Regions from separate parts of the Siminovitchia sp. FSL H7-0308 genome, predicted to be linked through region 2. Evidence: predicted binding sites of a transcription regulator. Region 2 holds the regulator's gene; the other holds the start of a gene.

Region 1 (7,880 bases), 2.2 Mb from region 2:
TTTGGCAGGAATGGCATTTTATGCACTTGGCAGACATCCGCTTGCAGGAATGGCAGCGGGATTTGCCGGCGGGGGAGCAGGATTTACCGCCAATATTTTCGTGGCGGGTACGGATGCCCTTTTATCCGGTATTTCAACTGAAGTAGCGAAAAGTATAGATGAGACTTTGGTTGTTACATCTGTAGACAATTATTTTTTTATGGCGACATCCGTTGTACTTCTTACTTTTTTAGGCGGGCTTGTCACTGAAAAAATAATTGAGCCGCGACTGGGAGAATTTAAGGGGACAAAGGCTCAAGATGAATTTTCCATTTCCGCCATTGAAAAGAAAGGACTGCTCGCAGCCGGCATAAGCGGACTTATATATATTGGTTTGGTATTATGTCTTATTTTACCAGGAAATTCACCGTTGCGGAATGATGATGGGGGACTGATTCCATCTCCTTTTTTAAGCTCAATCGTACCATTTATTTTTTTGTTTTTTGTTGTGGTGTCTATAGCTTACGGAATTAAAGTCAAGAAAATAAGAACAAGCGCGGATGTGCCCAAGTTAATGACAGAAGCAATCATGGATATATCCGGATATATTGTTCTTGTATTTGTTGCTGCGCAATTTATAGCCTATTTTAATTGGTCAAACTTGGGTATATGGCTGGGAGTAAATGGGGCAGAGCTTTTACAAGGTTTTCATTTAACCGGCCTGCCTGTTATCGTTGGGTTTATCCTTCTGACCGCTTTTCTAAATCTTTTCATATTTGGTGGATCTGAAAAGTGGCTGATTATGGCTCCTATTTTTATTCCGATGCTTACGATCGTTGATTACCATCCTGCTTTTATTCAATTGGCTTATAGAATTGGAGACTCATCAACGAATATTATTACACCATTGAATGTGTACGTACCCATGCTTCTTACATTTATGAAGCAATATGATCACAAAGCAGGATTTGGGACACTTTTATCACTCATGATGCCTTATTCAATTATATTTTTATTTTCTTGGATTGTAATGTTCATTCTCTGGAGTATTGCGGGCTTGCCGATAGGTCCGGGAGTTAATCAATTTTTAAATTAACAGATATTTCATTCAAAAGGTGAGGAGTCAAACTGAAAACAATCGAACCTATCTTACAGATTGGACAAGTTTTAAAGAAAACAATTGCATACCATAACGGCTTTTACTTCATTTGTGATCTTTCGGAAACACCTCAAGTGTGGTATGAATCATCGGGGAAAAAAAGACAAGTAACCGAGATTAATGGCAGGGTGAATCAATTCATATTTTCGCCCGATGGAAAGAAAATGGTGATTTTATTTGATGTGGATGGAAAAGAAATGGATCAAATCACAATGCTTGATTTGAAAGTAAATACGTATACACCAATTGCGATAGATCATCCATATTTTCACTTTTTTGGTGCGTGGTCACCAGATGGAAAGCAGTTGGTTTACACCAGGGTCCATGAAGAACAAGGATTGTTTGAACTCATGGTCTATGATGCATCATCCGGAAGAAATGAGAAGATTTACTCAAGCCCTTCTAAGCTGGTGCCCGTTAAATGGTTCGATAACACCCTTTTACTGAAGGAAGAACACACTCTTATCCACCATCAGTTACATGTATTTGACCTGCAAGCAAACGAGCTGAAACAACATTTGCTTCCGAGACCTGCCCGCTGTTATGGCGTAGACATTGATGAACATACAAATCATTTATATGTTGCGATTGATTTGGAGGGAGAATTTACCAGTGTGAACAAATATCAGCTGAAGAGCGGCGAAAAGCAAGTATTAGTACAGGCTGAATGGGATATCGTTGATTTTAAACGGTCTCCTGATGGAGAAAAGCTGGCCTTTGTGACCAATGAAAATGGGGTGTCCAGGCTTTTCCTTTTTGCTGAGAGTGAAGGGACAAAAAAGCAGATTGATTCGATCCCTTATGGAACGATCAGTTCACTAATATGGTTAAATAATGATGAATTCGCTTTTGTCTGTGATGGCCCAACACACCCTGGTGAAATCTGGAGCTATTCAATCCCGAAAGAAAAGCTGGCACAACAAACGAACATGACGAAGTCAGCACCATTAAAGGGGTTGCTTGTTCGGCCGGTTGAATGCTCCTTTAAAAGTTTTGATCAGTTAGAAATACCTTATTTTCATTATTCAAAGTCTCATGGAAAAACAAAGCGCCCGGCTATTGTTTTTATTCATGGAGGGACAGAATTTCAGGCAGTGGCTGAGTTTTCACCGCTATTTCAATCGCTTGTCCAATTCGGTTTTGATGTGATTGTACCTAATATCCGTGGAAGTAATGGGTATGGAAAATCGTATATCCATTTGGACGACAAACAACGTCGAACGGATGCAATGAAAGATGTTGCAGCACTTATACAGCATTTAAAATCGAATCCTGAAATAGATCAGGATAGAATCGCTATTATGGGAGAAAGTTACGGCGGATACATGGTGCTTTCCATCCTTACTCAGTATCCAGAGCTATGTGCGGCAGGCATCGATGTAGTTGGAATGTCGGACTTAAATCAATTTTTTCAGCATACCGCCCATTGGCGCCGGAAAATGCGGGAAGCGGAGTATGGAGACGCAGATGAGCTGAAAGCTTTCTTTCATTCAATAGCCCCATTAACCAATGCTGAAAAGCTCAACAAGCCACTTTATATTTTTCATGGGAAAAATGATATTCGGGTATCAATAAACGAATCGATCAACATGCTGGAGCGCTTAAAAGATAAGAAAAATATCCATTCTCTTTTTTTTGAAAATGAAGGTCATGAATTTTATCACCGTAAAAACCTGACTATATATTATCAAGAAGTTCTTCACTTTTTGCGATCACACTTAACTGGCTGGAAGTCGTAGGAGGCCTGAACGGCATGACTGGAAAATGTAATTGATTCTCTGTAACGAGAAAATGAATCTACTATACCCGGGGAAGAAAACCAAATGCACAACAAAAATATGACAAATAAGCTCGAGTGATTTTTGTTATATCGGCAAAAGGGCCTTGGGTGGTGGTGACTCGTTATAGGAAAAGGTTTATACTAGGATAAAGGATCAACTAGAAAAGCGGTTTCATGTTAGTGATTACCGTGAACAATGAATCTGAATGCTTCGCTCGAAAAAATGAAAGAGTTATTTTTCGGCTTTTGACCGAGGTGAATCTTGCAGCTACATGAAATGCCGGTTTTTCGTTCATTCCCCGGAAAACTGGCATCAGCCGTCCCGAAAAATAATTTCCATTTTATCATGGCTGTTTCATCGTATCTGAATACTACCGCTATTATTGCAAAAAAATAGATGGCGGAAGGCAGGGAATAGAGGATTGAAGGAGTTATTTCAAAATGAAAGTATGGATTGGTGTTGTGGGTCCAACGGATTCTGTACATTTAATCGGAAACGTAGCAAAGAATATGTCCAATATCAATGTCAAACTATTTCCCTATAAAAACCGGGTTGAAGTACATGATATCATTCAAAAAAATGAAGGCATGATCAGCCAGTGGCTTTTTTCGGGCCGTGTACCGTATTATTTTGCTCTTGAAAACAACCTTTTAAATGAAGATCAAGCCATTTATCCTCCGATTTATGGTCCTAGCCTCCTGGGTACACTGCTAAAGGCGGTTAGTGAAAAAAACGCAAAAAAATACAGTCTTGATACTATCCAACCTCAAGAAATTACATACATCCACTATAAATATGATCTGGACAATTTAACACTCCTTCCGATCAAGTATGATAAATATTACCCTTCTGAAGAGATAATGGCGGAACATCTGGAGCTGTACCGAAAGGGAGAGATAGAAGCGGCTTTAACTTGTTTACAGGATGTATATGAAATGTTAAAAGCGGAAGAAGTTCCCTGTTACAGGGTGACTCCTTCGGAATTAATTATCGAGCAAGTGTTGCATTTTTTAAAAGAAAGAGCACAGTCCGCGATTTATAAAAAGGCGCTGTTTGCGGTAATGAGTATTAAGATTATTGAAGCGGAAACCTCATCTCTGACCGATCAAGCTTCATTCGATGACAAAAGAAAAGAGTTGGCATTAGAGAACATCCTGTTGGATTTTACTCAAAGCGTACAAGGTTCATATGTGAAAATAGGTGATGGACTGTTTTTTGTATATACGACAAAAGGTCAATTAGAATTATTTCAAAAGAATCATCCATTGCAATCGCTCTTGCCTCAAATTAAAGCCCAAAGTCAATTGGATGTTCATATTGGCATTGGCTACGGATTGACGAACTTACAGGCTGATACGAATACCCGGCTTGCTTTAAAACATCTTAAAGAAAAAACGACCTCTTCAATTGCGACCGTTAATGAAAATAAGGATGTGGTCATTTGGAACAAAGACGATACGCCTCTTCCATTTTCCCATCGGCATGTAGCAAAAAATAAGGAGACAAAAATAAGCTTAAGTTCAACCACTCTTTCCAAATTGGCCTCCTTAAGTAAAATACATCAAACGAACTTAGTTACGGCCAAGGATATTTCGGAATGGCTCGGATATTCTGAAAGAAATGCAAGAAGGGTATTATCAGAGCTCCAAAAAGCCAAGTTGGCATCAGTGAAAGGGGAAGAGCAGCCCGGAAACCGGGGAAGACCCCGCAAGATTTTTGAATTGAAGCTGTGAGGTTCCGTCATGGAGTGATATGCATTTTGGGATTGAAAACTGTGGAGACAATATGAGTGATGATACCCATCCATAATGTCAATTTTCAGCGAAAACTTCTTGGTGGGGAAAAAGAATATCTTACTAGTCTCTCAACACCTGGCTCTTCATTTCAAGGAATTTGGCCATGTGGGAGAGGGAAGTTTACTTGAACGTGTAGAGAAATATCGTTGTGGAATTCGAAATTGAAATAAGGGACTTTGCCAAATATTGAAAAGATGGAAGGACAAGAAAAACGATAGAAAAGACAAATATTAGAAGCAATCATCCGCAGTGAAAGATTAAAAGGGTGGTTGCTCTTTTTATGTTCTAAGTCAAATTATTTTTTGTCATATATACTGGGAAGAAATCGTATTTACTCTTCATATCTTTTATGTTCCCGCGTTTACGTACAGTATGATGGCCAGTTTTATTTACCCCCCAAACTTCAAAAATACTATAGATTTTAAAAAAACGCTACTCATTTAAATCTTCTTTTTTCCTGCTTCTTCCGTTTCTTTGAACATTTTGTTACTGATCTCTTTTTTGATTCAAGGACATTTTGTGACATATGTCACAATCGATTGTTTTTAAACGATCATGATAATAAGATATTTGTAAATTAAATACAAAAAACGATTGTTATTTACAATCACCCTTTTTAATCGAAAGAAAGGAGTTTCCTGCATGAAAATGAAATGGGCTTTTTTATGTGTGGCCATCGCGATTCTAGCAGTGTTGGCGGGTTGCGAACCAGTAATGGTATTGGATCCGAAAGGTCCTCAAGCAGAAACGACAGCAAACGTCATTTGGATATCGATTGCGATGATGGCCATCATTGTGATAGCCGTTTTCGTCCTTTTGATCATAATGATTGTAAAATACCGGGCTTCAAAACAGGATGAGAATTATGAACCTCCGCATATTGAAGGAAATCCGGTGGTGGAATCCATTATCGTTGGAATTCCGGTTATAATCATTATTTTCCTTTCAGTTATTACGGTGAAGTCCACATACGCAGTTGAGGCACCACCGAAAAAGTATGAAGAACAAGAACCTTTGGTTGTTTACGCTTCGTCTTCTAATTGGAAATGGCATTTTAGTTATCCGGAAGAAGATATCGAAACGGTTAACTATTTGTACATCCCGACAGACCGTCGATTGGAGTTTAAATTGTATTCATATGGCCCCATTACAAGTTTTTGGATTCCGCAGCTTGGCGGACAAAAGTATGCAATGGCTGACATGGTAACCACATTACATTTGGCTGCTGATGAGCCCGGTGAGTATATGGGAAGGAATGCAAACTTTAGCGGCAAAGGATTTGCTGAAAATACGTTTCTCGTAAAAGCAATGCCGGAAAAAGAGTTTGACGATTGGGTTCAAGAAGTGAAAGCAACGGCTGAACCTCTTACGGAAGAAAAATTTGACCAGTTGTTAGAACCGGGCCATTTAGGACAATTAACATTCAGTGGCACACACCTGGGATTTTTGCCTCCTCCGGAGGGAGAACATAGTGGACATCATCATGGAGCCAATGAAGAACATGATAAAACGAGCAAGCATCAATAGTAGCTTCAACATGAATGATTGGTTGTTTCCAAGGCTGATAACTTACCAGGAAGGAGTCCTAAAGGATGGATTATCTTGAACGTTTTGCCATTCCTCATCCAAGTCCAGCCATTTATGCATCGATGGTAGCCATCGGGTTAACAGTTATCGCAATTGTCGCTGGTTTAACCTATTTTAAGAAATGGGGTTATTTATGGCGGGAATGGTTGACAACCGTTGACCATAAACGGATTGGCATTATGTATTTAATCTCCGCTTTGCTGATGATGTTTCGCGGAGGCGTAGATGCGATTATGATGCGGGCACAAACGTCCGCACCTGAAAATACATTGTTGGATGCGCAGCATTATAATGAAATTTTCACCACTCATGGGGTAGTGATGATTATCTTTATGGCGATGCCATTTATATATGCCCTGATGAACTTCGTTGTTCCACTGCAAATAGGCGCGCGTGACGTCGCGTTCCCGCGCTTAAATGCTTTAAGCTTTTGGCTATACTTCATGGGCGCGATGCTGTTTAATATTTCTTTTGTTGTTGGTGGTTCTCCTGATTCGGGTTGGACATCTTATTTTCCGCTCGCAGGTAATGATTTCAGTCAATCAGTCGGCACAAATTATTATATGCTGGCGATTCAAATTGCCGGGATCGGCACATTAATCTCTGGGATTAACTTTATTGTGACGATCTTAAAAATGAGAGCACCTGGCATGACGCTTATGAAAATGCCAATGTTTACATGGACCGCTTTCATTACGAACGTCATTGTCGTTTTTGCTTTCCCAGTATTGACTATTGCGCTCCTATTCGGAACAATGGATCGGCTGTTTGGTTCAAATTTCTTTACAACGACAAATGGCGGGATGGATATGCTTTGGGCAAACCTGTTCTGGGTTTGGGGGCATCCGGAAGTATATATTTTAATTTTACCGGCATTTGGTGTATATAGTGAGGTTATTTCTACATTTGCCCGGCGTAACCTCTACGGTTATAAATCAATGGTTGGTTCGATCGTGATCATTTCGTTTTTCTCATTCTTAGTGTGGACGCACCACTTCTTTACGATGGGGCAAGGCCCGCTTACGAATAGTATTTTCTCCATTACCACAATGGCGATCGCGATTCCGACCGGAATCAAGATTTTCAACTGGATTTTGACAATGTGGAAAGGGAAGATTGAATTTACTGTTCCCATGCTTTATGCAGTAGGTTTCATTCCGATCTTTACGATCGGCGGGGTTACAGGAGTTATGCTTGGCATGGCGAGTGCCGACTATCAATACCATAATACGATGTTTTTAGTCGCACACTTTCACTATACGATTATTCCTGGTGTTGTATTCGCGATGCTGGCCGGCCTCACTTACTGGTGGCCCAAAATGTTTGGTTTTATGTTGAATGAAAGAATCGGAAAATGGGCGTTCTGGTTTATCGCCATCAGTTTTAATGTCACCTTTTTCCCGATGTTCTTCACCGGTTTGGATGGGCAGGCACGAAGGATGTACACTTATTCAGAAGCAACCGGATTTGGGCCGCTTAATCTGATCTCTTTCATCGGTGCGATTGGGCTCGCAATTGGTTTTGCTTTGATTGTGTACAATGTTTATTACAGCACGCGCTATGCTTCAAGAGATATTA
Region 2 (7,880 bases):
GTGACACTTTTTGAATGGCAGGGCTATGAACATTTCCGTAAACCAAGTCCTCCGGCGGAATATCTTTTACTGAAACATGTTTTATTGAAAAATGTTCCCTCTCCAGCAATCTGCCTAGATAATCCAGAATCTTTCCAGATCTGGAAAATTCAGATGGACTTCCTGAAATAATGACAATATCACTCATTTTATTTTCCTCCCTTTAAGTGAAAACGATTTTAATTAACTGTATGAGCATGTTCTTCTCAACCCAAACGGATTAAACTTGCTACATTTTTTTAATTGGCCACCGGTTTTATATCCAACAAATATTATGTATCATTCACCAACCAATCAAATCCCTTCCATGAATGATTTTTCTTCCTTTACAGTCGTATGGAGCGCAAAATCCCAAAACTCTTAGTTCTTCCACATCCTTTTTATGAAAGAACTGAGGAGTCACCCTTCTTCTCTGCATTTGCTATTTTCTCGCTACCATTTTAGGCAACGGTACAAAAAAAGCACCCTCCCAATGCATGATCATTGAGAAGATGCCTTTAGTTGTCTAATCGGCAGCCTGTTTTCATTTGTTTGCTTTCATCATCGGGACTTTCCTTTGTTTCCTTTGCATGTTGTAACGCTTTTTTTCAGTCGTATCAATTTGGGTGATTTCTCCATCGTGCACTGTAATGACCAATGAACCATATTCCATCTTTTTCAAGGCCGAAACAATGTCTTCAATCGCATTTTCCTCCACTTTTGCCATCTTCATCCCCCCATTAAAAAAACCTCTTCTACAAAATAAGAAGAGGTTTGCTTTAAACGTCATTTGTTCTCTTCTTATCTTTCAAGCTTACAAACAGCCTGCTGGAATTGGCACAGTACCTTGACGGTCTGTTGCCGAGGCTTCAAAGGGCCAGTCCCTCCACCTCTCTGGATAAGAAATTACCTATTATTCAGTTGAAACGTCATTTATAAACGTATTTATATACTATCCCACTATAAATTATCTGTCAAGGATGAATTTTTCATCTTATAGCATTAACCCACTTGTTTTATGGGCTATAGATTAAAAAAGCACCGGAAATATCGGATGCTTTTTTAATCTTCATCACTCTCTGCTGCGGAAGCCTGCGCTTTTTTATAACCCACCTTTGAAATCCAGATGCTGATCTCATACAAAATGAGTAATGGAACGGTCACCATCATATGCGAGATTAAATCCGGAGGCGTAATGAACGCTGCGATAACCAGCAAAATAAAGTACGCATATTTTCTGATCTGTACCAAAAACATCGGCGTAACGATGCCCAACCTTGTTAAAAACAAAATGACGACCGGAAGCTGAAACAAAACTCCAAACGGTACGGTTATCTGAAAAAGAAATTGAAAATATTCATTAATGCCAATTGTTGTCTGTATCTCCATATTGCTCGATAACCCAAGCATGAACCGTATCACAAATGGAAACAAAATAAAATAAGAAAAAAGGACACCTGCTAAAAATAAAAAAACTGAAACCGGTATATAGCTGAGCGTTGCCTTCCGTTCCTTTTCCAAAAGACCCGGACTGATAAAGGCCCAGAGCTGATACAAAATAACGGGGGATGTTAAAATAAACGCCAGAACAAACGTCATTTGCAGAAACACTTTAAACGGATCCGTCACACGGAACGCATTCATCGTAATGTCCTGGGCAGCGCTTGCATGCTGAATCAGCTTAATAAGAGGCTGTGATATAAAAAAGCTGGCAATGACAGCCAACACAAAGAAAACGACTATAATGACCAGCCGTTTTCGCAATTCCTCTATATGATCGATGATCGACATATTGTTTTGACTCATGATTTGTTCATCCTATCACTTATCGCTGTCTTTTTTCGTCTCTTTTTCATCATCGTCTGCCAAACCTTTCGTCGCGTTCTTAAATTCACGCAACGTGTTGCCCGCAGCCTTACCAAGTTCCGGCAACTTCTTTGGTCCGAAGATCAATATAGCAACAAGTGCGATTACAAGTAAACTGCCTACACCTGCACTCACTGCGGCCACCTCCTATCTATAGTTTTATTTTAATGGAAACCCGTCCAATTAGCCATTGAAAAATCATTTATGGTTGTGAATTTTCCGTGTCATCGAGAGGATAATGTTTCAAAAAGTAAACGAGCGACTGCAACTCCACCGCTAGATCGATATGATGAACACGGATCGACTCCGGCACATTCAGCCTTGCAGGGGTAAAATTCAGTATTCCCTTTACACCGGTATGTTTAATCCGGTCAGTGATGGCTTGGGCGGCACTTGCCGGCACAGTTAAAATAATGACGGCCACTTCCTCTTTGCTCAATCTTTCTTCAAGTTCGGACAAAGCATAAATCGGTACATTGCTGATCTTTTTCCCGATTTTGTTTTTGTCGACATCGAAAGCCATTTCAATTTTTGTATTGTTGTTTTTTAAGAAATTATAATTTAAAAAAGCTGTGCCTAAATTTCCTACACCAATTAAAGCGACTTTCGTCACCTCATCTTGGTCAAGTGTCTTGCGAAAAAATGACAGCAAGTAATTTACATTATACCCATATCCTTTTTTTCCAAGCGCGCCAAAATAAGAAAAGTCCCGCCGAATGGTAGCGGAGTCCACTTTCACCGCTTCACTTAATTCGGCCGAAGATACGCGCTGTTTTCCTGATGCATGTAAATTTTTCAAAAACCTGTAGTATAGCGGAAGCCTCTTTGCAGTAGCCTGTGGTATTTTTAACGTTTCCCCGTTCATATTCAATCCTCCATGCCAAAAAGAAAAAAGCGCTGCAATTTACCCGTTTGCGGAATGAATGTCCTGCAACTGATAAACCTATTCCATTTCACGGCGATAATCGCTACTGGATACCCCGCCTGTTTTTTCTATTAGATAGGTTGGACCTATGATCATTCCCTTGTCTACGGCTTTGCACATATCGTATATAGTGAGTGCTGCTGCCGAAACAGCAGTTAATGCTTCCATCTCTACTCCTGTATTACCGACAGTTTTTACTTCAGCAGTAATTTCCAGGATTTTATGATTCTCGGATCCTTCCATCCAGTCAAAGGAAATATTAACTCCTTTTATCGGGATCGGATGGCACATCGGGATTATTTCCCATGTTTTTTTCGCGGCCATGATCCCGGCTACTTGCGCCACAGCCAAAACATCGCCCTTTTTTATTTGCTGATTCGTAATTAACTCATAAATATGGTCGTTCACTTCAATACTGGAGCGGGCAGCAGCAGTGCGGACTGTTTCCGGCTTTCCGCTGACATCCACCATCTGTGCCCTGCCTTCATTGTTAAAATGCGTCAATTTTTCCACGGCCAAACACCTCCTTATCATTCTACACTATTTCGTGTATACTGTCTGTTTTTGCCACCTAAAAAATCAATTGTCAAATATAGTCAACATGCGATACACTGTCTATGACTAGGGGTGGAAATTATGCTATTATTGCAAGTTCAACAGCTTTCAAAGTATTTTGGGGCTGATTTGGTACTTTCAAATATAAAATTGGAAATTCGCGAAGGTGACCGGGCAGCTCTTGTCGGCAGGAATGGAGCCGGAAAGTCTACCTTGTTAAAGATCATCGCTGGAGAACTTTCACATGATTCCGGCCAAGTAGTCAAACCGAAAGATGTAACAATTGGTTATTTGGAGCAACATACAGGCTTGGAATCAGAATTAACGATTTGGGAAGAAATGCTTTCCGTATTCAGCGAAGTACGAAACATGGAAAAAGAGCTTCGAAAAATCGAGCAGAAGCTTTCCGATCCGGCGAATTACGAACGTGAAGGTGCCTATGAACGTCTATTGAGTGAATATGACAGGCTTCAAGAGCAGTTTAAAAAAATCGGCGGTTATCAATATGAATCAGATATACGTTCTGTCCTGCACGGCTTCCAATTTTTCGAAGAAGACTATGATAAAAATATCGCCAGGCTGAGTGGCGGACAAAAAACGCGCCTGGCGCTTGCAAAATTGTTGTTGTCCAAGCCGGACTTGCTGATTTTGGATGAGCCAACAAACCATCTTGATATTGAAACCATGGCCTGGTTAGAAAAATATTTGCAAAATTATCCGGGAGCCCTTCTCATCGTTTCCCATGACCGTTACTTTCTCGACCAAATCGTTTCTTTAGTATATGAGCTGTCCCGCCATGAAATGGCGGTCTATCATGGAAATTACAGTAAGTATCTCGAGCAAAAAGCCGAGAGATTTGAACAGGAAATGAAACTGTATGAAAAACAGCAAGGTGAAATTTCCAAACTGCAAGACTTTATACAGCGTAACCTCGCAAGAGCGTCAACGACTAAACGAGCGCAAAGCAGACGCCGCAAATTAGAAAAAATGAATATCATGGATCGTCCCGAAGGCGACACAAAATCCGCTTCTTTTTCATTCACAATTGAGAAACAAAGCGGAAATGACGTGTTATCCGTTTCAGAGGCGAGCATTGGCTACAATGGACAGACATTGGCCAACCATATCAATATGAGACTTACCCGCGGCGACAGTGCCGCCCTTGTCGGGCCAAACGGGATTGGCAAATCTACGTTGTTAAAGTCGATCATAAAAAAAATCCCCTTCCTATCCGGGGAGATTCGATATGGAGCAAATGTTCAATTCGGATATTATGATCAGGAACAGGCCAACTTGTCAACCAACCGAACTGTTTTACAAGAATTATGGGATCGCTATCCGCTAATGAAGGAAAAAGAAGTCAGATCCGTATTGGGCAATTTTTTGTTTACCCAAGATGATGTATTAAAAACCGTTTCGTCATTGAGCGGGGGAGAAAAAGCGCGGCTCACCCTCGCCATTCTCATGCTTCAAAAGGCGAACGTCCTCATTCTTGATGAACCGACGAACCACTTGGACTTGGATAGCAAGGAAGTGCTGGAAAACGCGCTTGTGGATTACCCGGGAACCATTTTATTCGTTTCCCATGACCGATATTTTATCAACAGGATTGCTACGAAAGTGATCGAACTATCCACAGAAGGAACAAAAGAATTTCTGGGCGACTATGATTATTATGTGAATAAAAAGACGGAAATGGCGGAGCTGGCACAACTGCAACAGCCGGAATCAAAGAACACACAAGTAGACAGTAAACATTCATACGAGCAGGAAAAAGAAAAAAGAAAACGCGAACGGCAACTCAAAAGGCGGATCGCTGAAATGGAAGAATTGGTGGACCAATTGGAAGCGGAACTGGACATAAAAGAGCAGTTGTTAACAGATCCCGCTGTGTTCAATGACCACGAACGAACTCTTGAAATTCATCAAGAAATGGAAAGAATTCAAAGCGAAATGGATGAATTGCTGGAAGAATGGACGAGGCTTTCAGAAACACTTACGGAATATGACATACCGTAACAAAAAATCATGTATTATCCCGATGGGTACTCCGTCGGGGATTTTTTTACCCACAATCTTGTCCACATTTTAAACGTTTACAACATAAGTTATAAACAAACCTATACACATTATCCACACTATATTCGCTTAATCATCCACAAAATGTCGTTTTCAAGCTTGCATATGATCAAGTTATCCACAAAAAAGACTCCGTTCCAACCGGAGCCCTTACTTTTCTATATCCAAACCGGGGTGCGCATTCATATCAAGTGCACCTCTTATTCCAACTTCAAATAAGACAGTTCCTGCCGCCGCAATCATAGCGGCATTATCTGTACATAAATACAGGGGAGGAATAACGAGATCTACATGTTCTATTCGCTCAAAAGCGGATTCAAGTGATTTACGCAGCCCTTTATTTGCGGCTACCCCTCCGGCCAAAAGTACTTGTTTTACGCCCAATTCTTTAGCAGCCCTGATCGTTTTTTCCGTCAACACTTCCACTACGCTTGCTTGAAAACTCGCCGCCAAATTTTCTGGAGATATTTTTTCCCCGCGCTGTTCCGCATTGTGGAGCGTGTTGATAACTGCGGATTTAAGACCGCTAAAACTGAAGTCATAAGAATCCTCTTCCAACCATGCTCTTGGAAGATCAATAGTCGCCGTCCCCTCTTGGGCAAGTCTGTCGATATGCGGTCCGCCGGGATATGGCAAATTCAATGTCCGCGCGACTTTGTCATATGCTTCTCCAGCAGCATCGTCCCGCGTTTCACCAATTACTTTAAATGAACCGTGCTTTTCCATATACACAAGTTCCGTATGGCCTCCTGAAACGACTAGCGACAACAAAGGAAACGTAAAGTCGGTGATCAGTCGGTTCGCATAAATGTGGCCGGCAATATGATGAACACCGACAAGCGGAATATTGCGGCTAAAAGCCAATGCCTTCGCAGCATTTACACCGACGAGCAGAGCACCAACCAATCCCGGTCCCTCCGTTACGGCAACAGCATCAATATCTTCAAAAGTAACGGCTGCTTGCTTCATTGCTTCTTCAATGACAATGGTAATTTGTTCTACGTGATGGCGTGATGCCAGTTCCGGAACGACACCGCCAAACCGGCGATGGCTTTCAATTTGGGAAGCGACCACATTTGATAATATTTCCTTTCCATCACGAACGACCGCAGCTGCCGTCTCATCACAACTTGTCTCAATCCCCAGAACAACTATATTTTCTTTCTTCATAAATTCACCCACATCACTAACGCATCTTCTTGGTTGTCCGTATAATATCTTTTTCGAATGCCGCCTTCTTGAAATCCCAGTTTTTTATAAAGAGACTGGGCAATGTCATTACTTACCCGTACTTCGAGTGTCATCTTATTCGCTCCGGCCTCTTTGGCAAGATTCATCACTTTAAAAAGCAGTTGTTCCCCCAATTTTTTTCCACGATGTTCTGGAAGCACAGCAATGTTTGTAATATGCGCTTCATCCAAAATAATCCATACACCGCAATAACCTACTTCAATCCCGTCGAGCGTAATAAAAACGTAATATGCAAAGCGGTTATGAGCGATATCGTTATAAAACGCCTCTTCGGGCCAAGGCGCCGAAAACGAGCGGCTCTCGATCTCCACCAATTTACCAATATCTTCAAGTGAGGCCAAGCGAAAAGATATATCTTGGCCGACACTCGTGCTTCGATTTATCATGGTTTCTTCCCCTGCCTCTCCAGCCACTTAGCTTCGGCTTCCACAAGGCGTATATAATTTGGAGTAAACGAATGAATATCCTCAGGGGGTAGGTATAGTCCAAGCAGGCCTAGTTCTCCTGGCCTTGGATTGTATTCACCAACGTGAGAAAAAAATGCCTGGTCTTTGAGAGCGGACCGAAAAGTTTGCTCATGAAGCGGCACGTCGTTTCCATTAAATAAAATCGGTACCGTTTGGTCTTTTAATAATTCAGCCCACTCCGTGGCCAATATATTCCGGTCCTCCATGACCACTTGAAGCTTGCTCTCTTTAAATTGGTATAGGCCCGTGTAAATCAAACCCCGCCTCGCATCAAACAGCGGTGAAATATATCCTGGAAAATAGCTGCCTGTCATTGCAAGCACAGCCAAGCTGGAGACACCCGACAAAGGTATACCCAAACTCCAGGCCATTGTTTTAGCGATTGTCACACCAATCCGCACCCCAGTATAAGAACCTGGTCCTTTGGCTACAACAATTTTATCAAGTTCACCGGTATCTGTTTCACAATCTTTCAAAAGTTGCTGAATCGCCGGCATGACTCGCACACTGTGGTTCTTCTTTATGTTCGTAATGTATTCCCCAATTACTTTCGACTCACTTACAAGGCCTACTCCCAATACTTCGTTCGATGTATCAATTGCCAGGACTTTCATGAAAAAACTCCTTACATAAAGCTTTATATCTGGTGCCATAAGGTTTAAAAACAATCTTGCGATTTTCGCCGCCTACATGATGCAAATAAACAGCAAGTCTATCCG

Evidence for each region. Region 2 encodes Rex, which represses fermentation and respiration genes when NADH is low (regulators of the CRP and FNR family bind a similar motif). Its sites were predicted from a motif close to TTGTGAAATATTTCACAA; they were not measured.
Region 1: qoxA (cytochrome aa3 quinol oxidase subunit II) is a predicted target of Rex. The motif match lies at 5,233-5,250, and genes of this name have one in related genera.

What each region holds. Positions count from the first base shown of each region.
Region 1 covers NZ_CP150282.1:1,308,954-1,316,833, forward strand. Annotated here, with positions in the region: gene MHB50_RS06135 (AbgT family transporter) at 1-1,075, shown strand, start outside; gene MHB50_RS06140 (alpha/beta fold hydrolase) at 1,213-2,877, shown strand; gene MHB50_RS06145 (hypothetical protein) at 3,360-4,652, shown strand; gene qoxA (cytochrome aa3 quinol oxidase subunit II) at 5,358-6,242, shown strand; gene qoxB (cytochrome aa3 quinol oxidase subunit I) at 6,308-7,880, shown strand, end outside.
Region 2 covers NZ_CP150282.1:3,474,795-3,482,674, forward strand. Annotated here, with positions in the region: gene ssuE (NADPH-dependent FMN reductase) at 1-187, opposite strand, end outside; gene MHB50_RS16405 (YezD family protein) at 563-745, opposite strand; SAM riboswitch class I at 817-923, opposite strand; gene tatC (twin-arginine translocase subunit TatC) at 1,081-1,824, opposite strand; gene MHB50_RS16415 (twin-arginine translocase TatA/TatE family subunit) at 1,840-2,019, opposite strand; gene MHB50_RS16420 (redox-sensing transcriptional repressor Rex) at 2,087-2,749, opposite strand; gene moaC (cyclic pyranopterin monophosphate synthase MoaC) at 2,828-3,322, opposite strand; gene MHB50_RS16430 (ABC-F family ATP-binding cassette domain-containing protein) at 3,446-5,383, shown strand; gene tsaD (tRNA (adenosine(37)-N6)-threonylcarbamoyltransferase complex transferase subunit TsaD) at 5,594-6,613, opposite strand; gene rimI (ribosomal protein S18-alanine N-acetyltransferase) at 6,610-7,080, opposite strand; gene tsaB (tRNA (adenosine(37)-N6)-threonylcarbamoyltransferase complex dimerization subunit type 1 TsaB) at 7,077-7,775, opposite strand; gene tsaE (tRNA (adenosine(37)-N6)-threonylcarbamoyltransferase complex ATPase subunit type 1 TsaE) at 7,756-7,880, opposite strand, start outside.